Linked DNA regions of Marinoscillum sp. 108. The protein of the gene in region 2 interacts with the protein of the main gene of each other region in a pairwise test. Links are inferred from orthologs where the notes say so. Each region holds a gene or a part of one and is shown on either strand. Other genes may lie near its edges. The genes, in order: GV030_RS17010 and GV030_RS14375.

Region 1 (16,033 bases), on a different replicon or contig from region 2:
AGCTATCTTCTTCGCCTTCCAACTGCAGGTTGGCTTCATTGAGACGCTTCATAAAGGCTTTGACTCCCTCTTTATTATGCACTTCCTCAAAAAGCCCAACACGCAACCCTCCAATAAGCGCCTTACGTTTCATCATGGCCTTATTTCTGAAAAGGAACGCACGATTGAGTACCCGTGGGTCACCGCGATAAATAGAATTGAGTGCACCTGCCCACTCCACTGTTTCTTCATAAAGAGGTACCGCCACATCTGCGTCAAAGGGTTTGAGCTTTTCCACCAGGTCTAATGAATTGGATGTATCACTCCATTCATCCAGCTGGTAAGACACAAACGGGATGTCGTTTTCCTTTGCATAAGGTTCAAAATCAGCAAAGGAAACCACTACATAAGGTTTTCCCAGCTTCTGCATACTCTCTATCACGGGCAGACTCCATCCAATCAATGCAAAACATTTAGCCATAACTATTTTCTATTTTAAGGTTGTGAAATCGATTAATCAGCGCAGACGCATCTCTTCGAAGGGACCCAATTGGACATATATTTCCTGTATTAGATAGACACATCTATCTATAGTAATGACTGAGTGTCTTTATTGTTCCTGAAAATCGCGATTACCTCTAAGAGTACAGCAGTTTCTTAGAATAGTTTAAAATGAGAATGCCTTAACTGATGATTGGTGCCAGTACCCGAAAAGTATTAATTTAAGCCTTCAAAAAAATCCAACCGAAATGAAAAGTCTGATTCATCTGATTTTAGTGTTTATTCCCCTGTTCTCCTTCAGCCAGGAAACCGTTCGTGTTTTCTATCTGGGTGGTCAGTCCAATATGGACGGCTACGGATACAACAAAGATTTACCAGATTCACTGAGCGGATCATTCGATAATGTCTGGATATTTCATGGCAATCTCGCCGGAGATGGTGAGCCCAACGGTGGTCAGGGAATCTGGGAAGTCCTTAAACCCGGCCATGGAGTCGGGTTTGCATCAGATGGTAAATCCAATCAGCTCAGCGACCGGTTTGGGCCAGAACTCGCGTTTGCGAAGAGGATACAAGGACTTTACCCTGGTGAAAAGATTGCATTGATCAAATATTCCAAAGGTGGTACCTCCATAGACAGCCTCGGTGCGGGGCCCTTTGGTTCATGGGAGCCAGACTTTCGGGGAAAGGGTGGGATCAATCAATACGATCATTTTTTAGCCACCATACGAAACGCCACACAGGTGCAAGACATAGATGGAGATGGGGTAAATGATCTCCTGGTCCCCAGTGGTATTCTCTGGATGCAGGGGGAAAGCGATGGCGACAAAACGGAAGCCATGGCCAACCGCTACTATGCCAACCTGAAACGTCTGATGGACCTTGTACGTGCTGCTCTACGGGTGGATGACCTTCCGGTAGTGATTGGAAAAATATCTGACTCCTGGAACGATGAAGATGGCAAAGTATGGGACTACGGCGAACTGGTGCAATACGCACAGGAAAAATATGCCCGCACCGACGGCAATGCTGCCATAGTAAGGAATACACGGTACTATGGCTACTCAGATCCATGGCACTACAAGAGTGAAAATTACATTGACCTGGGCAAGGCCTTTGCTGATGCTTTATACCAAATAATGGGAGATCAATAGTCTCCCTTTGCCTTTAGGAGTAAAGCTTCAAACCTTCACCCAACAGCACTTTTAAAAATCTCCAGGAAGTGATCGGCATCCTCTTTACTGAGGTTGAGCGCGGGCAGCAACCTAATGGTGTTCTTTCTGGAAGCCGAACCCGTGAATATGTGATGATCAAACAGCAACTTCTTTCGAAGGTCCGCTGCGGGATATTCCAGATCAATACCGATCATCAGGCCTTTTCCACGTACCTCCTGCACAGCGGATATTCCGGCCAGTTCACCCATCAGGTAGTCCCCAATAGCTCCTGCATTTTCGATCAGATGTTCCTCCTGAATCACCTCCGCCACGGCCAGTGCAGCTGCACAAGCCAGATGATTTCCGCCAAACGTGGTGCCTAGCATTCCGAACTTCGCTTCAAACTTGGGAGAGATGAGCACTCCTCCTATCGGAAACCCATTGCCCATCCCTTTGGCCATGGTATAGAGGTCGGCTTCCACACCATAGTAATCCTGGGAGAAAAACCGACCACTTCTCCCATAGCCGCACTGTACGGAATCGGCAATAAATACCGTTCCATAGATATCGCATAGTGAGCGGATTTTCTTCATAAAAGACTCATCCGGCAAAAAAATACCGCCCACACCCTGAATGCCCTCTATGATCACTGCAGCAATCTCGTCGTTGGCAAAAGCCATCTCCAGTGCCTCCTCATCGTTGAAGGGCAGAATCAATGCATTGTCTGTAGCATTAACGGGAGCCACAATGCCCGGATTATCAGTCACCGCCACAGCCAGAGAAGTACGTCCATGAAATCCATTGGTAAATGAGATCACTTTCTTCCTCCCTGTGTGGAAAGAAGCCAGTTTCAAGGCGTTTTCATTGGCCTCAGCTCCAGAGTTGCACAAAAACAAATCCCACTCAGGTCTACCAGAAAGTTCACCTACCTTAACAGCCAGCTCCTCCTGCAGTGGGTTCTGAATTGAATTGGAATAAAAACCCAATCGCTGCACTTGCTCTGTGATGCGCTGAACATAGCGCGGATGAGAATGGCCAATAGAAATGACCGCATGACCACCATACAAATCAAGGTATCGGATGCCAGCTGTGTCGTAGACATAGCTGCCTTCACCTCGGGTGATCTCTATAGGAAAGAGTGGATATACATTGAATAAACCCATTTTCTGTATTTTGAAAAGTTGATATTATAAAGGTGAAAACCCCTTTCACCATATCGGTCTGCTACTTCATTAATTGTTCCGGATCTGTCCGTCTCCCCTCACCACCCATTTGTAGCTGGTCATTTCCCTCAACCCCATGGGGCCACGAGCGTGGAGTTTTTGCGTGCTGATACCGATCTCAGCACCCAGCCCAAACTCACCACCATCCGAAAAAGCAGTGGAAGCATTGGCGTATACGCAGGCCGCATCCACCTGTTTCAAAAACTGATCAATCGTCTGCTGATCTTCAGCAACAATCGCTTCACTGTGCTTGGAGCTATATCTGGCAATATGCTCCAGTGCTTCTTCCAAGTCCGTTACCACGCGTATCGACATTTTGTAACCGAGCCATTCTATCCCAAAATCTTCTTCATTGGCCGGATGTAACAAGTCGCTTTGGTAATGACCTGTTAGCACTTTCAAACTTTCCTCGTCAGCGTAAATCCCCACCTGATGATGTTCATCCATTCCCGCCAGCAGTTGAGGCAGGTCACTAAGCAAACTCCTGTGCAATACCAGACAATCGAGGGCATTACACACGCTCACTCGCCTGGTTTTAGCATTCTGAATAATGGCCTTCGCTTTGACCAAATCTGCTGAGCTATCCACGTAGGTATGGACGATACCCGCTCCAGTCTCAATCACAGGAATGCTGGCGTTTTTCCGAACAAAATCGATCAGGCCCTGACTACCTCTGGGGATGGCACAGTCTATGAGACCCTCAGCTGTGAGGATCGGTTGCAGCGCTTCACGTTCGGCCGGAGCCAGGTAAACCACCTCTTCGAGTTGATGTGCCTTCAGGACCTCATGAATCACCGCTACTATAGCGGCATTGGAGTCTTTGGCATCCCGGCTACCCTTCAGCACACAGGCATTTCCTGTCTTTAGACAGAGTGAGAACACATCAAATGTCACATTGGGGCGTGACTCATAAATCACAGCAATAACCCCAATAGGTACTGACACCCTGGACAGCATCAAACCATTGGGTAATGTGCGCTCTTCAAGCTGCTGACCCAACGGAGTGGGCAGCTGGGCCACCCTGCGGATATCTTCGAGAATCGACTTCAAACGATCATCGTTCAGTAAGAGGCGGTCATATTTAGGATCCTCAGGATCCATGCGACTGAGGTCTTCCTGATTGGCTGCCAGTATAGAGTCTTTTTTCTCCCATGACAAATCTGCCACTTCATTCAGGATTTGCCGGATCTGCACATCTTCCAGACTAACCAGTCGACGGCTGGCGGTCTGTACCCCCTTCAAACTTTTCAGTATCTCCTCTTTCATTTGCTTGCTTCTTTTATGGCAAAACGAGTGCCCATTGCTTTCCCGTTGAGAACATCCAGAATAACATTATCCTGCTTGCCGTTGGCAATGAACGTCTCAATACCTCCGGCAGCGGCTCGCGTGGCTATCTCTACTTTTGAATGCATTCCTCCTCTGCCCATTCCGGATTTTTCCACGGAAATGTGCTTCTTGTGGGCATCATCACCAAAAGGAACCAGACCAATCACGTGTCCGGTATCATCATACACCCCATCTACGTTGCTCAGGATGATCAGTTTTTCCGCACCAATCATGGAGGCTGTGAGTCCGGCCAACTCGTCATTGTCTGTAAACATCAGTTCTGTAAGAGAAACCACGTCGTTTTCATTCACAATAGGAACAATCCCCTGACCAATGAGCCCCTCGAAGCAGTTCATCATGTTTTCATAGTGCTCTCCTTCAGCAAAGTCTTCTTTGGTGGTGAGCACCTGAGCGCACACAATGTCATACTCTATGAACAATTCAAAATAGCGCTTCATCAGGGAAGTCTGCCCGACCGCAGAAAGCACCTGTCTTCTGATAGCCTCACTGGTGATGCCACTGTCTCCAATAATACTCCTGCCTGCACCCACAGCGCCTGAAGATACCAATACCGGATGCCAGCCCTCCTGAATCAGCTTCACGAGCTGTACCACCACTTGTCGGAAAATAAGCTTATCCAACATCCCATCGTGCCTGGTCAGCACGTTTGTTCCCACCTTTATTACGATCCGTTTCACCTCTTTTCGATGATTTAAAAATGCTAAGTTGTTTTTTGGGTTGTGTTGCAATCAGACCTTTGGGGCAATGTCAAAGAAGAGACTCGGTCTAAATTGAGCGGAAAAGTAGCAGTAAATTGATTCAAAGTGAAGGAAATAAGTCAACAGTTGTCTTCATTTTTTGTGATCCCTACCCCATTGACTTTTTTTTGGATAATTCTTACCTTCAGGATTCACGAACCTAACCATTTTTATGAAAATCCTAAAAATCCTTGGAATTATTATTGCTGGCGTAATTTTGCTGGCACTTTGTGGCATTGCCTTCATCAAAACTACATTGCCTGATGTGGGACCAGCGCCCGAGGTATCCATAGCAGTCACTCCTGAATTGGTGGCTCGTGGTGCCTATCTGGCCAATAGTGTGACGGTTTGCATGGACTGTCATTCTACTCGCGAATGGTCAAAATTCTCTGGCCCACTCAAACCTAATACACTGGGACAAGGTGGTGAAATCTTCAATCAGGACTTTGGTTTCCCTGGCTCCTTCACCTCCAAAAACATCACTCCAGCTGGTGTGGGCGACTGGACAGACGGTGAGCTTTACAGGTTGATTACCACAGGGGTCACCAAAGACGGCAACCCGATATTTCCGGTAATGCCCTACAAGAGATACGGCCAAATGGCTGATGAAGACATTTACTCCATCATTGCGTATATCCGATCTCTTGCCCCTATACAAAATGAGGTGACACCTTCTGAAGCTGATTTCCCGATGAGCATCATCCTGCATACGATTCCCCAACCAGGAAACCCACAGCCTAAACCGGATAAAAGCGACGTATTGGCCTATGGCGCCTATATGGCCAATGCTGCCGCTTGTGGTGACTGCCACACTCCGCAGGATAAAGGCGCGCCAATTATGGCACTGAATTATGCTGGAAGTTTTGAATTTAACATGCCCGGGTTCGGGATTGTTCGGTCGGCCAATATCACCCCTGATGAGAAGACTGGTATCGGCTCGTGGTCCGAAGATTTCTTCGTGAACAGATTCAAAGCTTATGCAGACTCAAGCTACGTGCCGCATACTGTGGGCGAAAATGACATGCAGACGGTGATGCCCTGGTTGATGTATGCCACCATGGAAGAAGAAGACCTCAGAGCAATATATACCTATCTGAGATCCCTTCCGGCCATTGAAAATAAAGTGGTGAAATTCACACCAGCCTCAGAACGGTAAAAGGACTACCCTATTTTTTCCACCAATTGCTCCCAGGTAGCATTGAGCGTTTCCAGCTCAGCTTTCTTGCTCTGGTAGCGGTTGGTGGTTTTTTCCATTTTGGCAGCGTCTCCAAATACCTCTGGTTTACTAAGCTCCGTTTCCAGTTTAGTTACTTCGCTTTCCAGTGCTTCAATCTTGCCTTCCAGTTGAGCTATCTCCTTTTCCAGTTGTTTCTGGGTATCGTCGTGGCGTGGCTTTTCAACTGCTACTTTAGCCTTTTCCTTTTTCTCACTATTCTGAGGCTGGGGTGATGACTTTTTCTTCTCCTGCTCTCTATTATACCACCACTCCCACTCTTCGTAAGTACCGGGGTACTCTTTGATTTCATGGTCTTCGATCCACCAGATCTTATTGGCCACTTTGGAGATAAAATCCCTGTCGTGAGATACCAGCAAAAAGGTACCCTCAAACTGCTGCAGGGCCTGTACCAGTATACTCACCGACATCATATCCAGGTGGTTGGTAGGCTCATCCAGCATGAGAAAATTGGACTCGGTAATCAGGGTTTTGGCCAGTGCCACACGCGACTTCTCTCCTCCACTCAATACCTTTATTTTCTTAAAAACCTCATCATCGGTAAAAAGGAAACAGCCCAATACACCACGTAACTCCTGATCGGTTTTTCCGGAGCCCGCTTGTTTCAGTTCTTCAAGAATTTCATTCTGAATATTCAGCGCCTCCAGCTGATGCTGCGCATAGAAAGCCGTAGTTACATTGTGTCCCTTCTGTAAGGTGCCCTGAAAAGATTCCGTCTCTGCAACAATACGCAGCGCTGTGGATTTTCCTTTTCCATTGGCCCCTATAAAGGCAATTTTATCCCCACGCTCAATGTGCGCATTGGCATGTGAAAGGATGTTGAGGTCGCCATAGGACTTGGAGATATTCTCCATCTTCACTACATGACGTCCTGATTTTACTTTGAATTTAAATTTGAAATCGACCGCCGCAGCTTCATCCGCCACAGCCTCTATGCGCTCCATTTTGTCCAGCATTTTGGCCCTGGACTGTGCCTGTTTTGCCTTTGAAGCCTTGGCCTTGAAGCGTTCCACAAAGCGTTCAGCCTGCCTGATTTTCTGCTGCTGGTTTTCAAATGCATTTTGTTGAATCTCATTTCGCAGCTCCTTCTCCTCCAGATAGAAATCGTAATTACCAGCGTACATATTGAGCTGATAAGCCGACACTTCCACTATTTTATTGATAGAAGCATTCAAAAATCGTCTATCGTGCGAAACGATAATACAGGCACCGTCATAAGACTGCAGGTAATTCTCCAGCCACTGAATCGAAGGTAAATCCAGGTGGTTAGTAGGCTCATCCAGCATGAGCAGGGAAGGCTTTTCCAGCAGCAATTTGGCGAGCATCACGCGCATGCGCCACCCTCCGGAAAACTCCTTGAGTGGTCGCTGAAGGTCCTGGGTACTAAACCCTATTCCTTCCAGAATTTCTTCGGCCTTCGCCTGCATGGTGTAACCATCGTTGGTTTCAAACCGCTCCTGCAATTTGGCCAGTTTGTCCACTAGCTCATCACGGTAGTTGGTTTCCATCTCATGCAGCACCTCATCTATTTGCTTCTGAATCTTCATGGTCTCAGCAAAGGCCTGCATAGCCACATGAAGAATGGAATCGTCGGTTAGGTAAGAAAGCAGATCCTGATTCAAAAAACCAATGGTCGTATCATTACTCATATTGATCTCGCCAGCGGTAGGTTGATCCTCGCCTGTGATCATTTTCAGCAGGGTAGACTTACCGGTACCATTCAGCCCAATAAGGCCTATACGGTCCTTGGGACCTATAAAAAGCGATGCATCATCATACAGGGGCCTGTCTCCGATGTAATATGAAAGGTTATTGATACTAATCATGGCCGCAAAGTTATATGACTCGGCAGATGAAAAACGATTCCCGCTCGTTTTTTCCTCACTATCACTTAATTAAGTATGAATAGTATTTATAGGAGCTTATTAATTAATTTTATCCTTGAGCCGCCATCTCATTTTTAAACAAGCCATGATATCTCCTAAAATGTATCTCCGCAAATCGTGCGTCATTGCACTGTTATTTCTCTTTGTATCCTCGGCCACCCAGGGACAGACCTGGGAAGTACTCCTGAAAAAAGCTGAAAAGCAGTACAACAAAGGCAAATATGCCAAAGTAGAAAAAGCACTGACCAAGCTGAGAAGCAAGCACATTGCCAAGAAATACAAGGGGGACTCTTCCCTCTACCCCCTCACCTACATCATGGGAGCCAGGGCAGACTATGCCATGGCCGATTTTAAGGGTATGGAGGGCAATTTCAATATTGCTTTGAAATCACTCCCAAAATGGAAAAATGGGCATACCTACAATTACACCATGGGAATGCTTAGGGTCATTGACTTCTACAATGAATATGGGAACCACCGAAAAGCTGATAGCCTGACCTCCATCCTGGAAGGACTCAGTACTGCTTACCTGCAAAATGACATTCTGGCTCAGGAGATCAAAATGCGCCGGGCTTTTACCGATGTAGCCATGGGCTCATATGATGAGGCCCTCATCTCCCTCAAAGAACTCATCGCAGCATGGCCTACCAAACTCAAATTGAGCTATTCATTTGAAGCCATAAAAGCAGAAGACGAAGCTTACAAAACACAACTTCTGGTAGATCTTTTCACAGCGGAAATAGAAGCATACCGAGGCAAGGGTGAATATCAAAAGGCCATTGAGCTGCTGGAGACTCGCAACAAACAGGTGAACCGACTAGTAGAAGCCACCACAGAGGCATATGTAGACTTCAGAATTGCCGAAACCAACGTGTATCTGGACTATGGTGATGCCACCAAGGCCAGAAAAGTGAGTGACCAGATTCTCACTGTAAAACCCAAAGGGAAACTTTTTGAAAAAGCTGGCTTTGCCAACATCATTGCCAATGAACGAGAAGGGCGCTTTGGCGATGCTGTGACCACTTCCATGAAAGTAGAAACAGCTTTGATCAAGGCCAAAGTGAGTCGGGAATATGCCTATTTCAACACAGAGTTTCTCAACACCCTCATGCGCAGCTATGAGCGAGATACCAAGCAAAACATAGTGATGCGATTCAATTCGCTGATCTCGCGCACCGCCAACCTCCTGCCTGAGGATCACAAGACCATGACCTTAGCACTTGAAAATGGAATTCAATACATTTTCGACATTCAACGATCAGAGAATTATCCGCTCGCGGAGAAATTCTACATCAAACTGGGTGAGTCTCTGAATACCCGGTATGGAAAAAGGGCCCTGCAAACCAATATCTATCAAATCAACTTTGCGGGCTATTACCTGAAGTACTCAGAAAACCCGGCCAGGGCTTATAAGCTACTGGCCGGGGAAGTGTACAAAAAACCACTCACCCAACTGTCCACCCAGCATCCTGATTATGCACGCATCGTCACCGATCTAATGGAGTATTTCACCCTCACGGGTAACTTTGACTATCCTATTGCCCTAACCAAAACTGTAGTAGAGGCCATGGTGGCCAACCCCAATACCACCAACTCAGAGCTGGGTGAAAAACTGGTGGCGCTTGCCAGACTGCAAATACAAGGCGGCTACTACAAAGATGCTGAGCTCAATGCCGACGAAGCACTGAAGGTACTCAGGCGTGGCGGTGAGCGTAAATCCGAGGAGTATGTGAAGGCGCTCAACAGCGCTGCATTTCTATACGGTACCATTGGATTGTACAACAAAGCAGAGAATCAGCTCCGCAAATCAGAATCTATTTATAAGAAAATAGCCACTGCCAATCAGGAACTCCGGCTGGAATCCATCGTGGACCTGGCCTTTCTCTACACCCGTATGGGCAACTATAGCGAAACCGAGGAGCTGGTGAATACGGCCATTGCAGAGCGGAAAAAACTATACGGAAGCAGTAGCCGCCGATTAATCAAACCATACAGTGCGCTGGGCGAGGTGTTCATGATCCGAGGGGACTATCCTGAATCGGAAAAAAACCTGAGAGCGGCCCTCTCGATTGCCGAAACCGTGTATGGCGACACCACACTGATCTTTGCTGAGACCCTCAGCAAAATGGTAAAACTATACCTCGACCTGGGCAACTATGAAGCAGCGCTGGTCAATGCCACAGACGTGCTGAAAATCAGGGAAAAAACCCTACGCCCCGATCATATTCTCTTTGCGGATACCTACACAGACCTTGGCCACATTCATTATAATCTTGGTAGTCAGCTCCAGATAGTGGACAAATACTATCAGCTGGCCAAAGAAATCACCGCGTCCAACTTTGACGAAAAGCATCCACTCTACGCCGAAGCGCTCAAAAACATTGCGTTTGTACACATTCAGCGTGCAGAATATGACGTGGCTCTGGCACTCTTGGATCAGGCCGATGACATCTGGAGAGATGCGCTGGCCAACCAAAACAGAAGCTCAGGTGAGGTAGCCAGAATAAAAGGAGACATCTACAACTATCAGGGTAAATTCAAAGAAGCACGTCGTGAGTACGAAAAAGCGGCCAAGTATTTCAAACGAATCTTCAGTGAAGAACATCCTGACTTTCTCAATACCCAAAGCCGACTGGCACGTGCCTACTACATTAACGATGAAGTGAGCAAGGTGGAGTCCATACTCAGTGAGACAACTCTGGCTTACCTCAATTACACCAAAACCTACTTCCCTACTCTGAGTGAGGACGAAAAGGCCAAATTCTGGAACAAAATCAAACCGGACTTTGAATTTTATAATACGGTGGCGGTGCGCTATAGCGCCAGCAAGGAAAAATACCTGGAAAACATGTACGATTTTGCCCTGGCAACCAAGGGTCTCCTCCTCAACTCCTCCATCAAAACGAGAAATAGTATTCTTCACAGTGGGGACCAAAAACTGATTACACTTTTCAAAACCTGGGTAAGTAAAAAAGAATACCTCACCACAACTTTGGCTCAGAGTTCGGAGGACGCCAGTGAGACTGAAATAGACATCAAAAAGCTGAAAGACGAAATTGCAGTACTCGAAAAGCAACTAAGTGAAAGCTCCGACACCTTTGAGGATTCCTTCGAGTACAAACTCTACACCTGGGATGACATCCGTAAGTCGCTGAAAGACAATGAAGCAGCGGTTGAAATCATCAGATATCGGGAGTTTGATGACCAATTCAATGATGAGAAGATTCGATACGCCGCCCTCATTATCACCAGTGAGACCAGAAAGAATCCGGAATTGGTCCTTTTTGAAGATGGCAACGAAATGGAAACACGCCATTTTATGTATCACCGAAATATCACCAAATACAAATTAACTGATGCCAACTCTTTTGGCGTTTTCTGGGAGCCTATTTACAATAAGGTAAAGGACAAGGAAATTGTTTTCCTATCGCCAGATGGTATTTACAATCAGCTCAATGTAGAATCTTTCAAAATCAATGAAACGGAGTATGTCATTGACAAAATGAATGTGCGGGTAGTGAATAACACCAAAACCATCGCGGCGCTCCGCTCCAGAGAGGCGAAAAAAGTGAAAAAAGCCGAAGAGCCACGTGAATTCACTGCCATGCTGTTGGGCAATCCAAACTACTATATAACCGACGAAAACCGAAAAACTGCGCAACGAGAAGCCAATCGTGGCGGAGCCAATGTCTATGTACCACAGCTACCTGGCACAGAGCAGGAGGTTATCACCATCAATGATCTGCTGAAAACCAAGGGCTGGAAAATAGAATATTATCTTGGAGAAAATGCGACTGAAAATCAAATTAAGCAATCACAAAATTATACGCTCGTACACATTGCCACACATGGTTTCTTTGATGACAAAGCCAAAAAAGAGAAACGCCCTGAGTTTATGATTGAGGAAGATGACAATCCGCTCGACCGGGCCGGATTACTGGCAGAAGGTGGCGGAGATGTATTGGTAAAAGCCACCAAAAATTACAACATTGATGATGGAATACTCACCGCTCATGAGGCCATGAACCTCAATTTTGATAAAACTGAACTCATCGTACTGAGTGCCTGCGAGACAGGTCGTGGGGAGATTCAGCAAGGAGAAGGAGTATTCGGCTTACAGCGATCATTCCTCGTGGCCGGAGCAGATGCCATTGTCATGAGTTTGTTTCAGGTATCCGATGAGGTCACACAGAAGCTCATGGTGGAATTTTATAAGAACTGGCTCAATGGGCAGGATAAACGTACGGCGTTCAACAATGCCCAACTGACCATCAAAGCACAATACAGTGATCCTATTTATTGGGGGGCATTCACGATGATTGCCAAGAGCTAGCGCTATCTTTGAACAATCAAAAGACTTATTGATTAAATCTTCATGACCAGACTTATAATCATCTTGCTGAGCATTGCGCTCCTTTCCTGTACCAAGACACCGGAATCAGATTCGAATACTGAGAAATCTACATCAGCAGACACCACGTTGCTGGATATGACGGACTTGCAACTAGACTCCCTGGTGCTGCCTGACGGATTTTCCATAGCCCTCTATGGCCGGGTAGAAAACGCCCGATCTATGGCCATAAGCCCTTCGGGAGTCCTCTACGTGGGTAACCGCGGGGGTGACAAAGTCTACGCCCTGAAGGATAACGATGGTGATTTCAAAGCGGACGAGATTTACGTTTTGGCTACTGACATGCGAATGCCCAATGGTGTGGCTTTCAAAGATGGTGACCTGTATGTGGCTGAAGTGAGTAAACTTTGGAAATTTCCTGCCATAGAGAGTAACCTGGCCGCACCGGTCAAAGAACTGATCTATGACGATTATCCCACTGATGGTCACCATGGCTGGAAATATATTGCCTTCGGACCTGACGACAAGCTTTATGTGCCTGTAGGTGCTCCGTGCAACATTTGCGAAAGCAAGGATGAAATATATGCTTCTATCACCCGCATGAATGCTGATGGCTCTGACCGTGAAGTGTATGTAAGTGGAGTCAGAAACACGGTCGGGTTCGCCTGGCATCCAGAAACAGGAGATCTCTACTTTACCGATAATGGGCGAGATATGCTTGGTGATGACATCCCTCCCTGTGAGCTAAACAGAGCTACAGAAAAAGGCCAACACTTTGGCTACCCCTACTGCCATGGTGGCGATCTCAAAGACCCGGAATTTGGAGATAAGAGATCGTGTGATGAATTTGTGGCACCTGTTCAAAAACTCGGAGCACATGTGGCACCACTTGGCATGAAGTTCAACACCGGCAGTATGTTCCCTTCCCAGTACGCCAACCTGGCCTTCATTGCGGAACATGGCTCCTGGAACCGCTCGCCGGAGGCTGGGCACAGTGGCCACAAGATCACTACCGTGAAAATAGAAGACGGCCAGGGTGTAGCCTATGAAGATTTTATTACAGGTTTTCTCAACAAAGAAACCAACACCGCCTGGGGACGCCCGGTAGATGTACTGTTTCTCAAAGACGGCTCTATGCTCATCTCCGACGACCTGACCGGGTCTATTTACAGAGTGACCTACACCGGATCGTAAATATTGTCCATACTCAGCGCACATTCTGTAGGGAAAAACTATGACGGACGCACTGTCCTTCAAGGCGTTTCATTTGAAATCCATAAGGGAGAAGTATGCGCACTCATAGGCAGAAGTGGATCGGGGAAAACCACACTGATCAGGATACTGGCTGGCCTGCTCGCACCTGACACTGGCGAGGTTTGGCTGGAAGGCGAAAAGTTGGAAAATCCTGACGATCAACTCGTACCAGGCTATGAAGAAATCAGGCTCGTACATCAGGATTTTCAGCTGAAGCACCGCATGACAGTCCGGGAAAATATCCGGTACGAACTTCTCAGCTATGTGTCCGACTATCAGCACGAACGAATCTCAGAGCTGTTGAAGCTTTGCCGAATCGAGCACCTGCAGGATAAAGACATCTCTTTGCTCTCCGGAGGCGAAAAGCAGCGGGTGGCCATTGCCAGAGGCATGGCCACCGAGCCTGACGTGCTGTTGCTGGATGAGCCCTTTAGCAACCTGGACATCAACACCAAGGCTATCCTGCTCGAAGAAGTAAAGGAGATAGCAAGCTCTACGGATACTGCCATTTTCCTGATCACCCATGATGCTCGGGATGCTATGGAAATTGCCGACAGGCTGCTCGTGCTGGATGCCGGACAGCTCATCAAAACAGGCACACCGGAAAATATCTATCATGCCCCAGATGACACCAGAGTGGCTGACCTCCTGGGCCTTTATAATACATTGACAGTGGAAGAACTACAAACGCTTCTTCCAGACATCCTGCCACCAGCGGGGCAGCACTTCGGCTTGTGGGCAGAAGACCTGCAGCTCGATCCAGACGGTTTTGCAGCCACCATTCAAAAAGTAGTGTTTGGCGGGCCCTATAACAAGGTAGTTCTCTCTCCACATTCCCTTCCCCATTTACGCCTTTGGGCCTTTGATCATACAAAAAAAATCACTCCAACAACACAAGTCTGTTTTTCAATCAAAGGGGATCGCCTCTTCCCGGTCACCTAATTGCGCGGAAAACTCAATCTTGCCCACTTTGACCTCAATTAAGGCATTTGATAAATCAATCAGAACCATGGTGACCCAAAGCCGAAGGCATCAAAAGCCATCGTCTGTATCACAGAATTCTAACAAACCGGTCTTATTGACGAGTGAACCCTGATCAAGCAGTAAAGCTGTGGGGAGATTGCATTAAAGATGGATAATGAAGTAGAGTGACCTGATACCTTATAACCCCAATCCAACTGATTGGCCACTTACCCTTCATTTTCTTTGCTTGCCCCGGGCCGCGTAGGCAAAGAAAACAATTTGGTGCTCCAACCAAATGGCACCAACCTAGCCGGTCGCACGCAAAAAATCATTTTGACTCATCGTTTATGGACTTTTTTAAAGACCTTCTGAAGTCAAAATGATTCACACTTGTCCCGGCCGGGCAAGGCTTGGATGCCCCACCCGCCTTGTGCCCTTACTTTTCTGGATCTACAGTGGATTATTTCAGTTTTGCAAAATATAACCATTTAGTGATATCCCACACAAGTATTGCTTGATCCGTGCCCCCTCAATGATCAGCAAGCGCCAGCAGTCCTATAACCATAAAAAACCCCGCCTTGAGCGGGGTTTGCTGGGTGCTATCCGGAGTGATCAGATCAATCGAATAACCAGGCCAGATCCTGTGTTGCTGTGGGTTATCCCAAACAGTTTTCTTATTTAGTAGCGCAAATACCAATCATCTGATATAAGCATGAAATTACTACCTAAAAGCCTCTAAATGCTGTTGAAAAACATGATCAGTGGTGATATGTATCAACGGTATTCATCAAATATTTTAGGTAAGAAAACGTTACCTTTTTCCGTCTGATTTCAAAAAAGGTTAAATCCTTGAACACCTAATGCGAGTTGTCACTAGATTAGCAGTATGGACAGACCAGCGTTTGACGACATCTTCATGGAACTGGCAGTAAACCTTGCCAAAAAAAGTCATTGTATCAAAAGACATGTAGGGGCAGTACTTACCAAAGACACCCGCATCATCTCTATAGGCTACAATGGCCCTCCTGCAGGCACGCATAACTGTGATGAAGAATATCCTGAAACAGGTTGCCCCCGAGATTCAAAAGGTGGCTGCTCTCTGGCGATTCATGCCGAGCAAAATGCCATACTTTATGCTGTGAAGAATAAGGCAACAGTAGAGGGTTCCACCCTTTATGTGACACTTTCACCTTGTCTGGCCTGTGCCCGGATCATCTATACCGCCGGTATCGTAAAAGTCATCTACCTCAACTCTTATGCTGCTCACAAAGGAATAGAGCAGGATGAAGGAGTGGATTTCCTGAGTAAGTTTGGTGTGACCATGGAAAAGTACCAGGGTCAGATCTCTCATGTCACAGACCTAATCTGAAAAGGTTATTGAATAGCGAGTCTTTTGGTGGAATATCC
Region 2 (13,249 bases):
AATTCATGAAAAGCGGAATGATCAGAGGTATTTTATTCATTGCGGTGGGATTATTTATGATCTACTGGGCCCAAACCCATTCACCCAGAGACCTGGGGAACGTAGTTGGGAATGCCATATCAGGGTCTTATACCATGTCCGAACCATGGTACTATGCATGTCTTGGCCTGGGCATTCTGGTAGGTGTAGTGGGAGTCCTCCGGACGTATAAATCCATGAGATAATAAAAAAACCCGGCGAGGCATCTCGCCGGGTTTTCTGTTTCTATTTAATGTGGAAAGTCACCTCTTTGACAGCTTCATTGTTGAGGAAATCCTTGGCCTTCACCACCAGGGTATGCTTGCCCTTCTTCATACCTGAAATCAGCCCTGCATATGATTTGAATGGAGCGTCATCCAAACTATAGGTCACAGAATTCACCCCGGAGGTTTTGTCCGTAGCAGACAGGAATATTCCCGATGTGATAGGATAGACAAGCTTCCCTTCCCTACTATCGGTATTCCCCGTATTAAATTGTATGAAGATGTTAGGTGCCGTAGCATCCAGGTAGAATGTGAACTTGGCAATGTTTCGGTTGTTCACATTATCATACCCATAATAATTGAGGGTGTTGAATCCTTCTCTGGTCAGTGTGAAAGGCTCGGTGTACAGCTCCTCGCCCACATCACCCCCAAGGCTATAGGCAATACTCTTAAAACCTGATTCCGGGTCTGTACCCGTTAGTTTGATTTTCGAATACGGCCCTATGAAAAGCGTATCACTTCTGGTGAAAGTATAATTACCGATGCTGTGATTAATCACTGGGCCTGTAAGGTCAACATAAAATTTGTTCACATTGTGTTTGAACTCTTCAAACCCGCCCTGACCAATGTAGCGGCTGTTTTTACTGTCTGCAGTAGAATTATCAAGATTATCTACCGAGTAGTACTTGATCAGGTGAACCCCGGAAACACTTGGAAGATAAAATGGCTTCTCGTACTTCTTGAACTCCTCATTATCCACCGAATACATCACTTCTTTCACCCCTACTTTGTTGTCCACGGCCGTTAACTTTAGTTTTGTTCTGCCAGAAAAATAAACCTCATCCATCACGATAAACCGGTCTCCCAATACATCTGCAACCATGAGCGGAGCGGATTTATCAAGGAAGAAAGTGAAACTCTTGTGCTCCTCTACATTTTTGACCTTATCCTCAGCATAGTAGGTAATGGTGTGTTCGCCCTCTTCCAGCTGGGCAGTTGGTAATTGCAATCCATTGTACTTTTTGAAGGGCTGATCGTCAAACTTATAGTAAACAGAAGCGACCCCTGAAATAGAGTCCAAAGCCAGAATATATAGTTTTGAACCGGTGGAGATCACCTCATCCTCAGTAATCCCATTGATGGTAAGATCAGAATATGGCGGTGTGGGATCCACCACAAAGCTTATGCTCTTCTTGCCTTCCACATTGCCTACCTCATCCTCACTGTAATACTCTACTTCATAAATACCGGGATCCTGAAAGGTTAGCGGCTTTTGGTAAGGAGTATATTTTCCATCATTGATGGCATATTCCAATTTTCTGACACCAGATAGCTGATCTTTTGCTTCCAGGGATACGCTGACTCCAGCCTTGTAGTACAGCAGGTCACCTTGAAATTTATTCACATTTTCGTAAGAAACGGAAGTCACCGGAGCAATGCCATCCGCGTATATTTCAAACATCACTTCGCTGTCCGGAATCACCCGCTTGGTTTCAGGATCCACGGCATTCCTCGATCTGATATAGTTAACACCTTCGGTATCCAGATAAAATGGATCGGCGTATTGAGCCGTTGCCTTGCTCTTCAAACGCTCCTTGTCTCCATCTGGTGCATCTGACACAAAAAGGTAAACGGGAGTGGACTTTCGCCAATAGAGCGCGCCGGTTGAGTCTGTGAAGTGTGTGGGACGGTTCTGAGCAAGACATACTGCTCCCGTCAGGAAAACAATTGAATAAATAAAGAATCTCATTTAAAGCTAGGTTTGGTATTCGGTTTTAGTAAATCTTAAGGAAAATTCGGTTCCATTTCCGGGTTGGCTGGAGACTTCAATGAGCCCTCCCACCTTTTCTATAAGTTCTTTACAAAGGATAAGTCCCAAACCTGAGCCCATTTCATGTTCGGTACCAAGTGTACTGTGGTTCGTAGAAATATTAAAAAGAGAGGCAATTTTCTGTTCATCCATTCCGATACCATTATCAAAGATTTTGAGGCAATCACCCTTTTGGTCGGTTTCAAAATCTACTACCACGGTGCCTCCTTTTGGGGTAAATTTGATAGCGTTTTGGACCAGGTTTCTCACCACAATATTGACCATTTGGGTGTCGGATATTAACCTGTCGGTAGGGGATAGATTAGAAATCAATTCAATTTGCTTGGTTGTGGCCTGATGGCGAAGCAACCTGAAGGTTTCTTCCACCAGCTTGGCTACCTCCACCTCTTCTATATGTGGTTCTTCCTTCTTGATCTGAGAGCGTGACCAGTTGAGTAAATTATCCACCAGACTTGCGCTGTTGGTGAGCTGATTCTGAACACTATTGAGTGCTTTTCTCAGATCATCTGACATCTCAAAGTCATCGATAACATAAAAGAAAAAACCCTCCAGGGAGCCAATCGGGCTTCGGAGGTCATGTGAGATGATCGAGAAAATTCGGTCTTTAGTTTCGTTGGCAATTTCCAACTCCCGTCGTTGGACTTCTATAGATTCGTTCTTGAGAAGTAGCTCCTTGTTATACTTTCTGGACCTGAAAATATTGATCAAAATCAGTATGCCAATGACCACTACGGCCAGTATGGTGATGATGAGCGAATTCCTTAGGTAAGCCTTCTGACTCTGAAGCTTTTTGTTTTCGGCCTCCCTGGCTGCTGCGGCCATGGCTGTAAGTTCTTTATCGCGCTCCAACAGCTCTATCTCCACTTCCTTTCTACTCAGATTAGAGTAAAGACTTTGGTTGATAGAGTCCTTTGCCTGAAGCTGGGCTTCTTTCTCGTAGATTTCCAACTGCTGTTTTAGCAATTCTATTTCCTTCTTGGCCTTGTCTGCCTCTAGCACCTGCTTTTCGAGTCTTTCCTCCGCCAGTTCACGGTTCATCCCCTTGATCTCCGCTCGCTGTATGTCTTCATGAAAGGATTTGTAGAGTTCAAAATACTGGAGCGACTTTTCCACCTCACCCATTTTCTCATAGGTTTCGGAGAGCATCCCATAGACACTCCGCATCTGGTGCTTATCATACAGCTCCCGGGCGATATCGATGGCCTCAGAGAGGTGTTTGATGGATTCTGAATACTTGTGGAGGTTATTGAGAACGACGGATATATTCACCAGAGCAGATATGACTCCTGCCGGCTCATTGGAGGCTCTTCGTGCTGCGAGTGTTTTGGTAAATGCCGCCAAAGATTCTTCGTAGCGACCAATATCCGCATAGAGCATTCCAAGGTTATTGTTGATCATGGCAATGCCATTCTCATTGGAAACACGCTCATTGAGCACCAGCGACTTCTCATAGTAGGTAGCCGCTTCAGCATAGTGATTGTTGTTCCAGTAGACGAAAGCCACATCGTTCAGTGCCCCTGAGGCTCCCCGAAAGTCATCCTTGGCGATGAGGGCTTCGTATTTCTCCAAGCTCTTGAATACAATGCCTGAATCACTTTTCGATAGAGGGTATTCCTGAGCATGGCCCGACCAAAAAATCAGGATAAAGAAAAATGCAAGTAATACTCTCAGCATAGGGTATCGAAAATAATAAAAAGGATATTGATACTACTATCCTTTTCGATAGAGGCCATCTTTCAACCAACAACCATTGGTTTTCACTCGAAGAATGACACTCAAACACACAAAGGATTGAGTGCAACCACGAATGCCTTCACCCTAATATAACGAAAAAACCCCTTAAGACATACTTACTCAAACATGAATTGGACGGTTATCAGTAGCCGCCAGACAAGCTTCCTTCACTGCTTCCATATATGTAGGATGCGCATGGGACATTCTGGCTACGTCCTCAGCTGAAGCTCTAAACTCCATAGCGGTAACTCCGGCAGCAATCATATCAGCTGCACGTGCTCCTATAATGTGAATCCCGAGTATCTCATCGGTCTCTTTATCCGCCAAGACCTTCACCAGCCCATCCAGGTCCATAGAGGCGCGTGCACGCCCCAGGGCTTTATAAGGAAATTTTCCTGTTTTGTACTTTCGCCCCTGATCTTTCAACTGTTCCTCGGTGTATCCTACACTGGCTACCTCTGGCCACGTGTATACCACACCCGGTATCAGGTTATAGTTGATGTGTGGCTTCTGACCGGCCATCTGCTCTGCCACAAAAACACCCTCTTCTTCTGCCTTGTGAGCCAGCATGGCGCCTTTCACTACATCTCCAATCGCCCAGATATTGTCTACATTAGTCTTGAGGTGTTCGTCCACTTCTATCTGTCCACGGTCGGTCATCTTCACCCCGGCATTCTCCAAATTCAGACCATCGGTATATGGTCTCCTGCCTATGGACACCAGACAATAGTCACCCTTCAGCTCCAAATTCTCCCCTTTTGAGTTCTCCGCAGTGATGGTCACTTCTTTGCCTTTAGCCGCTACTGCAGTCACTTTATGACTCAGGTAGATATCAAACCCAAGCTTCTTCAATGACTTCTGCAACTCCTTGCCCATAGTGCCATCCATGGAAGGGATGAGGTTATCCAGAAACTCTACCACAGATATTTTCGCTCCAAGACGCGCATATACGGAACCCAACTCCATACCAATGACGCCACCTCCTATGATGATCATGTGCTTAGGCACTTCTTTGAGCTCCAATGCTTCCGTACTGGTAATCACTCTTTTCTTATCCAACTTGATAAAGGGAAGTGATGAGGGCTTAGAACCTGTAGCAATTATAATTTTGTCAGAGGTGATCTCCTTCTCCTCCTTTTGTGATTTGATCAGAATGGTGTGCTTATCTTTAAAGGAGCCAACACCCTCATAAACATCGATTTTATTCTTGTTCATCAGGTACGAAATCCCCTCTACGTTTTGTTTCACCACATCAGCCTTGCGGGCAATCATCTGTTTTAGATTAACCTTGGGCTGGCTGATGTCTATACCATGCTCTTTAAAAGTAGTTTCGGCATTATGAAAATGCTCGGAGGAGTCCAGCAATGCCTTGGATGGAATACATCCCACATTCAGGCAAGTCCCACCCAGAGTAGGGTACTTTTCAATAATGGCTGTTTTGAAGCCGAGCTGTGCAGCTCTGATGGCTGCTACATAACCTCCTGGTCCTGATCCGATTACCGTTACATCGTATTGCATAGTATTTAATATTTGGGTACCCAGCAGCTAGTCATTAACTAAGCCACATGACACAATGGCTCAACGCTATCTGCATTATTTCATTTTTAGATCAATAGGACAAAAGGCTCACTTTATACTCCCAACAAAAGTCTTGTTGGATCTTCCAACAACTGCTTCACTCGCACCAGGAAGCTCACGGACTCACGTCCATCAATGATTCTGTGGTCATAAGATAAAGCTACATACATGATAGGCCTTACCACCACTGCTCCATTTTCTACCACGGGGCGCTCCACGATGTTATGCATCCCCAAAATAGCAGACTGAGGGGCATTGATTATAGGCGTAGACAGCATAGATCCAAATATCCCACCGTTGGTAATCGTAAAGGTACCACCTTGCATTTCGTCAATACTCAGCTTACCATCACGTGCCTTGGTGGCCAGTCTCACCACTTCCTTTTCGATCTGGTCAAAGCTCAGTGACTCTGCATTTCGAATCACAGGCACCACCAATCCCTTAGGAGCCGATACGGCAATGGATACATCACAGTAGTCACTGTAGACAATCTCTTCACCATCGATCATGGCATTCACTGCCGGCCAATCCTGAAGAGCCATTGTACATGCTTTGGTGAAAAAGGACATGAAGCCCAATCCTACCTCGTACTTCTCTTTGAAGGACTCCTTGTATTTTTTTCTAAGCTCCATGATAGGCCCCATGTTCACTTCATTGAATGTAGTGAGCATGGCGGTCTCATTCTTCACGGAGACTAGCCTTCTGGAAACCGTTTTTCTCAGAGAAGTCATTTTCTGGCGATTCTGCCCACGACTTACACCAGATTTTATTTCTGGAGCCTCGAAAGCAGGCTTAGACTCAGGCTTTGCGGGAGCCTTATCTTTGATAACCTCCTGCTTAGGAGCTGATTTTTCAGCGTTCATCGCATCTTCCTTGGTAATACGCCCGTCTTTTCCACTACCCGTCACCGCGTCGGCGGATATTCCTTTTTCCTGTAGGATCTTTGCTGCGGCTGGTGATGCATGTCCCGTAGCATAAGTCTCCTTAGACTCGGAGGAGCCACTGGCTGCGCTCCCTGAAGAGGATGAAGATGCCGGTGCGCTGGCTCCACCCCCATCTGTAACTTCTATCTTACAAATCAGGGCGCCTATTTCCAGGGTAGTACCTTCCTCCGCTATGATCTCCAGCTTGCCATTGGCTTCAGCAGTCAGTTCGAAAGTAGCCTTGTCAGACTCGATCTCTGCAATTACCTCATCCAACTCCACAGTATCACCACTCTTTTTAGTCCAGGACGAAATGGTCACCTCATTGATGGACTCTCCAACAGCCGGTACTTTCATTTCGACAGTCTCCCCGGTAGCCTTGCTTTCCTTAGCAGCACCCGCTGATGCAGGTTCGCTTGTTTTAGGGGCATCCTCTCCGGCCGGAGCCTTCGACTCATCTATAGTGCAGAGTACTGCACCTATATCCAAAGTATCTCCTTCCTGAGCTTTGATACTCAGCTGCCCAGCCGCTTCTGCTGTCACTTCAAAGGTGGCTTTGTCTGATTCCAGTTCGCAAATCACCTCATCCATCTCCACAATATCTCCGTCCTTTTTGGTCCATTGTGCTACCGTGACTTCCGTGATTGATTCACCTACTGCCGGTACTTTCATTTCAAGGCTCATAATTGTCTTATTATATTTCAAATGCTTTATTCACTATTTCTGCTTGTTCACGCTTGTGAACTTTAGAGTACCCTGTAGCGGGTGAAGCCATTGGCTTACGAGCCACTAGTTTCAGTGTTAACCCGGATATTCTTAACATAAATCCCCAGGCACCCATATTTTCAGGTTCCTCTTGTACCCACACCAGTTGCGGGTTATTGTATTTCTTCAACACGGCCTCCAATTGCTTCTTTGGGAACGGGTACAGCTGCTCCAATCTTACGATGGCTACATCCTTTACCTTCTTCTTTTGCTGCTCTTCCTGCAGGTCAAAATAGACTTTCCCTGTACAAAGGAGTACTTTCTTCACGCTCTTGTTGGTCACATAGTCATCACCGATTACTTCCTGGAAGTTCCCTTTGGTAAACTCCTCTAACGGAGAAACTACCTTAGGGTGTCTCAAAAGTGACTTGGGTGAGAACACCACACATGGCTTTCTGAATTCCCAGGTAAGCTGTCGTCGTACCAAATGGAACAAGTTGGCCGGAGTGGTCACATCGGCAACAATCATATTTTCCTGAGCAGTCATCTGAAGAAATCGCTCCATCCTCGCACTAGAGTGCTCCGGACCCTGACCTTCATAGCCGTGTGGTAAGAGCATTACCAGCCCGTTCATTCGCTGCCACTTAGTCTCGGCACTGGTGATAAACTGATCGATCATCACCTGGGCACCATTGGAAAAATCACCAAACTGCGCTTCCCATATCACCAATGCATTGGGTGTGGCCATGGCATAGCCATACTCAAAGCCCAACACGGCGTACTCCGAAAGGAGTGAATTGAAGATTCTGAATGGCTCCTGCTTTTCCTGAATATGGTCCAGGTTACAGTAAGGCTCATTGGTATTGGAGTCAAAGAGATAGGAATGTCTGTGAGAAAAGGTGCCCCGCTTCACATCCTGACCTGACATTCGCACAATATTGCCTTCTGCCAGCAAAGATCCGTAGGCCAGCAATTCGGCATCCGCCCAGTTGAGCATTTTCTCTTCAAAAAAGTGACTCTTACGCTCCTTTAATAATTTATCAATCTGTCGGAGGGGTTTGAAACCTTTCGGAATGGTCGTAAGGGCTTTTGAGACTTTCTTTAATACCTCATCGCTAATGCCTGTCTCAGGTGACTTATCAAAATCCTCGGGTTTAGATCTCCTTAAGAAATGCCACTCCTCCTCTATTTTCTGAGGCTTATATGGCAGTGGCTTTTGTTTCACTTCATCCAGCCTGTCCTGTAGCTGTTGCTTAAACTCCTTATCCAGGGTTTCCGCACGGTCAGGACTGATGTCTTTCCTCTCAATCAATTGCTTCACATAGACTTCCCTTGGATTAGGATGCTTGGCAATCAGGTTATACAGCTTGGGCTGAGTAAATTTTGGTTCATCACTCTCATTGTGCCCATGTCTTCTATAGCACAGCAGATCTATGAAAAAGTCTTTGTTGAACTTTTGGCGGTACTCCACGGCCAGATTGGCTGCAAAGTTGACGGCCTCAGGGTCATCACCATTGACGTGGACGACTGGTGCATCTATGATTTTGGCCAGGTCAGTACAGTATATACTGGAGCGAGCATCGTCATAATCTGTGGTAAATCCCACCTGATTGTTAATAACAAAGTGAATGGTACCGCCTGACCTGTACCCATCCAGCAAGGACATCTGAATACATTCATATACAAGCCCCTGCCCGGCAATGGCCGCATCTCCGTGAATGAGGATGGGAACCACCTTTTTCATATCTCCACGATACTCATCATCAATCTGAGCCCTGGAGTAACCTAGTACGACAGGATCTACTGCCTCCAGATGTGATGGGTTGGGCGCCAGCTTCACATAGATCTTCTTGCCATTGGCCTGAAGGTGACTGGAATACCCAAGGTGATATTTTACGTCACCGTCACCCATGGTCAGGTCAGGGTCGGTGCTTCCTTCAAATTCTGCAAAAATCTCTTCGTAGGTCTTGCCCATAATATTGGCCAGCACATTGAGCCTGCCTCGGTGGGCCATCCCGATCACCACTTCTTCTGCACCTAACTCAGAAGATCGTCTGATGATCTTATCCAGTGCAGGAATGGTGTTTTCGCCGCCTTCCAATGAAAACCGTTTCTGTCCCAAAAATTTGGTATGCAGGAAGTTTTCAAAGACCACCGCCTCATTGAGCTTAGAAAGAATGCGGGTCTTCTCCTCGTCGCTTGGATTTACATCTACACCCTCAGTCTCCACCTTGGTCTTCATCCAATCGAAAATATCGGAGTTTCTCAGGTGATTGTATTCATAACCAATGTGGCCGAGGTAAATCCTTGCCAACCTGTCGCGAATCTCATTCAAGGTGGCATTGGGCAACCCAATCTCTGATCCCACTTCAAAGGTTTCATTCAAATCCGCCTCTGAAAGGTCAAAATTGGACAACTCCAGTCGCACATTATGTGTACGGCGCTGACGAACAGGGTTTGTATCTGATTTCAGATGTGCCCTTGACCGGTGGGCATAAATGAAGTTTCGAACCTTTATTTCCTTAGATCCGGCGATGATCTCCTCAGAGGGGCCACCATCACCATATCTTTGCTGTGAAAACTCGAACCCTTCAAAAAACTTCCGCCAGGATTCGTCTACGTTTTCAGGGTTCTCCTTATATGACTTATAGAGTTCGTCGATGTAGCCCACATCGGCATTGGAGATGTATGAGTATTTGTCCATTGTATGGGCGTTGTTTATTTTTTAGTGGAACAAATATATGGACTGGATGTTTAAGATTAAAATCGCTAACCCGCTTACGCGAATATCGACTGATTTTCAGGTACTTTAGACCGTTCCTTTTATAAACAGAAATTTACAGTTATCTTTGCGGTCCTTTTTAATATAAACTTTGAATGGACGAGTTCCATAAACAAAACAAATTATGCCTGTAAAAATCAGACTATCGCGTCGAGGACGCAAAAAACAAGCCATGTACGATGTAGTAGTGGCAGACTCAAGAGCACCACGAGATGGTAAATTCATTGAGAAGATAGGGACGTACAACCCTAACACTGATCCAGCTTCTATCTCATTGAACGATGAGAAAGCCTTTGACTGGGTGATGAAAGGTGCGCAACCTACAGATACTGTAAAAGCGATGCTTTCATACCGAGGGATCATGATGAAAAAACACCTTCAGATTGGCGTATTGAAAGGAGCTATTACTCAGGAAGATGCAGACAAGAAGTTTGAAATCTGGCTTGCTGAGAAAGAAGCTAAGATTCAGGGTAAAGTTGAGAAACTTTCTGCAACCAAAGCTTCTGAGGCCAAAGCACGACTTGCAGCTGAGAAGAAAGTATCTGACGCCAGAGCAGAAGCCATTGCTGCTAAGAAAAAAGTAGCTGATGACACGCTTGTAGCGGAAATCGCTGAGGCAGGTGCTGACGAAGCTGAAAAAGCATTGGAAGAAGAGGGTAACGAAGCAGTAGCAGCAGTAGAAACTCCTGCCGCTGAGGAAGCACCGGCAGCTGAAGCTCCAGCTGAAGAAGCACCTAAAGCTGAAGAGCCTAAGGCAGAAGCTCCGGAAGAAGCAGCTCCAGCTGCTGACGAAGAGAAAAAAGAGGATTAATCTGGCATCATGGGTTTTGAGGAGTGCTACCAACTGGGTAATGTGACCAAAACTCATGGATTGAGAGGAGAGGTAGTGCTCTTTCTCGATGTAGACAATCCACAGGAATATCAGGAATTGGAATCAGTTTTCATTGACCTCAATGGAAAACTGGTTCCTTTTTTTATGGAGTCATTCCATCTCCAGGGCGACCGGGCCATCGTGGCTTTCGAGGAAATAGAATCCATAGAAGATGCCAGTGAGCTCATCGGCAGAGACCTGTACCTCCCACTCAACAGACTGCCCAAACTCCCAAAAGGCAAATACTATTACCACGAACTCCCGGGTCTACAGGTATTTGACGGAGATCAACTCCTGGGACAGGTAACTCAGGTGTATCAGATGCCCAATAACAACCTGCTGGCCGTGGATCATCAGGGCATTGAAATTCTTATCCCGCTGGAGGAAGCGATCGTTCACACTGTAGATATTGCCGCTGGCAAGATCCTGTGCACCCTCCCCGATGGACTTTTGGATGTATACCTGGATCAGAAACCATGAGACTGGACATCATCACTTGCCTGCCCGAACTATTTGACGGGCCCATCAACCAGAGCATTGTAAAGCGGGCCCAGCAAAAAGGCCTGGTGGAAATCGTCATTCACAACCTGAGGGACTACACCACCGACAAACACAACCATGTGGATGATTACGCTTTTGGTGGAGGGGCTGGTATGGTACTGATGATAGAGCCTATCGACAAGTGCATCTCAGGCCTTCAGTCCAAAAACACCTACGATGAGGTAATCTACCTCACCCCTGATGGTCAAACCCTCAATCAGGGCATGGCCAACCAACTCTCTCTCAACGAAAACATGATCCTCCTCTGTGGACACTACAAAGGCGTAGACCAGAGGGTACGTGATCACTTCGTGACCAAAGAAATCAGCATTGGTGACTATGTGCTCTCCGGCGGAGAGCTGGCGGCTATGGTGCTGGCCGATTCACTGATCCGCCTGGTACCGGGTGTACTCAACGACGAGTCTTCCGCCCTCACAGACTCCTTTCAGGACAACCTGCTGGCTCCACCAGTCTATACCCGCCCGGCAGACTACAAAGGCTGGAAAGTGCCCGAAATACTCACCTCTGGCCATGAGGCCAAAATAGAGCAATGGCGCCACGACGAGGCAGTCAAACGCACGCAGGAGCGCCGACCAGATTTGCTGGGGTAATCCATTATCCCCCGTTCTGCAAACCTTCATTCTTATACTTCTCGTAGGTAAGGCTCTACCCTTTTACCTCTTTATAGGTATTTACAATCCCCCCATTACCCACCACTTTTGATATACTGAAAGAATCTCCGTATTTTCAGTAAAACCAAATCCTAACCTTAAAACTTTAAGAAAATGAAAAATTTAATTCTGGCCACCTCAGTCATATTTATGCTGATTGGCTGCAACAACTCATCTGAACAATTACCCGCTGAACAATCCCTTGGTATTAACGTCTCAGCATCTGACATTTTAAAAGAATTATCCCTTGACAGTACAATAGAACTAGGTCAAGAATTCTCAGGTAATCTATACAAGAACGCAGGTGGCTTTATAACCGTGGACAGCGCCAAACTAAAATTAGAGCGAGGAAGAGCTATTGGCAATGTCCTAAATCAGCCTTATGGATTTGTGTTCGGGTTGGATACCTTGGATAAGTTTATAAAAAACATACGTGATGTGAATGCTCTCTATAAAAAGGATACGATCGAGGCAGTGAGAATCTATTTAGTAAAGACACATAGAAAGTCGGTCACTGCCCCGTACAGGAGATTCAAGCACTTCGATGTAATGATGGTGCCCGTTGTTTCGGATGGATCAAATTTTTTCAACTTGGGTGACGTTGTTGATAGTCTCGCCTTTACTCCGGATTACCCTGGCGTGCTAAACAACTCTCTACCTTGTCCAGATGAATGCCCATAAAATTGATTAAACTTTTGATATATAGCTCCATCTTTTCACCGGTTGTACCTCTTATTGTCAGGATTCTCAATAGGAAGTACAACCTTAATCCATCATTTAAGGTCGTATTAATTCTGATTTGCGTCTCCTTTATTTCAGATTTCACCTCGTTGATTTTAGTCAAAAGTGGAGTAAGTAATTACTTGATTATTAACATATACTATCTCTGTGAAATTCTTTTGACTGGTACGTTCTTCTATCTGACGCTTGGAAAGAAATGGATCGTGATAGGGGTGTTTTCTTCACTATTCGTTTGTTTCATTGGTTACGCTGCCCTCGTTGGAGTTGATCAATATCAGCATGAAATCATACCAATATTTAACCTTTTTTCAATTCTTTTCTCTGTGTTAATTCTAATAGAAATCTTCAAAAAAGGAGAAGACCTTTTCATCGACACTAACCCTTTATTTTGGTTCTCAATCGGGATTTTAGTCTACTTTTCAGGCAGCCTGTTCACAGATGTTCTCAGTAAACAAATTCTTTCAGGCCCATTGACATGGGCCTTTCACAACATCGCCAACATTCTCAAAAATCTCTTATTTGCAATCGGTTTATGGAAAGTCAGAGCGGCAGTCTAGACACAGAAATGGTATTGGTATTGGGCACCAGCGGCATGCTACTCCTCACAGCAGCCATTGCCATTTTCATCTAC

Evidence for each region.
Region 1: the proteins of GV030_RS14375 (region 2) and GV030_RS17010 interact in binary tests that used the Escherichia coli proteins (3 or more experiments, as listed by UniProt). The link is inferred for Marinoscillum sp. 108 from one-to-one orthologs.

What each region holds. Positions count from the first base shown.
Region 1 is NZ_LR734815.1:132,801-148,833, forward strand. The notes cover bases 5,550-8,425. They hold GV030_RS17010 (ABC-F family ATP-binding cassette domain-containing protein), read right to left. Parts: upstream 7,999-8,425; coding sequence 6,100-7,998; downstream 5,550-6,099. Other genes in these bases: GV030_RS17005 (cytochrome c), read left to right, coding at 5,550-6,094; GV030_RS17015 (CHAT domain-containing protein), read left to right, coding at 8,144-8,425. In the rest of the region: GV030_RS16980 (acetyl-CoA carboxylase biotin carboxylase subunit family protein), read right to left, coding at 1-460; GV030_RS16985 (sialate O-acetylesterase), read left to right, coding at 729-1,631; GV030_RS16990 (aspartate aminotransferase family protein), read right to left, coding at 1,667-2,794; GV030_RS16995 (glutamate-5-semialdehyde dehydrogenase), read right to left, coding at 2,864-4,120; proB (glutamate 5-kinase), read right to left, coding at 4,117-4,878; more of GV030_RS17005, read left to right, coding at 5,111-5,549; more of GV030_RS17015, read left to right, coding at 8,426-12,391; GV030_RS17020 (sorbosone dehydrogenase family protein), read left to right, coding at 12,434-13,603; GV030_RS17025 (ABC transporter ATP-binding protein), read left to right, coding at 13,607-14,605; GV030_RS17030 (dCMP deaminase family protein), read left to right, coding at 15,513-15,995; GV030_RS17035 (T9SS type A sorting domain-containing protein), read right to left, coding at 16,001-16,033. UniProt on the Escherichia coli protein: Genetic data indicate it may be involved in ribosome assembly or function.
Region 2 is NZ_LR734808.1:3,527,051-3,540,299, reverse strand. The notes cover bases 6,803-10,027. They hold GV030_RS14375 (2-oxoglutarate dehydrogenase E1 component), read right to left. Parts: upstream 9,718-10,027; coding sequence 7,003-9,717; downstream 6,803-7,002. Other genes in these bases: GV030_RS14370 (30S ribosomal protein S16), read left to right, coding at 9,920-10,027; odhB (2-oxoglutarate dehydrogenase complex dihydrolipoyllysine-residue succinyltransferase), read right to left, coding at 6,803-6,992. In the rest of the region: GV030_RS14400 (hypothetical protein), read left to right, coding at 6-224; GV030_RS14395 (hypothetical protein), read right to left, coding at 265-1,992; GV030_RS14390 (ATP-binding protein), read right to left, coding at 1,999-3,747; lpdA (dihydrolipoyl dehydrogenase), read right to left, coding at 3,928-5,325; more of odhB, read right to left, coding at 5,439-6,802; more of GV030_RS14370, read left to right, coding at 10,028-10,606; ribosome maturation factor RimM, read left to right, coding at 10,616-11,146; tRNA (guanosine(37)-N1)-methyltransferase TrmD, read left to right, coding at 11,143-11,817; GV030_RS14355 (hypothetical protein), read left to right, coding at 11,992-12,558; GV030_RS14350 (sensor histidine kinase), read left to right, coding at 13,151-13,249. UniProt on the Escherichia coli protein: E1 component of the 2-oxoglutarate dehydrogenase (OGDH) complex which catalyzes the decarboxylation of 2-oxoglutarate, the first step in the conversion of 2-oxoglutarate to succinyl-CoA and CO(2).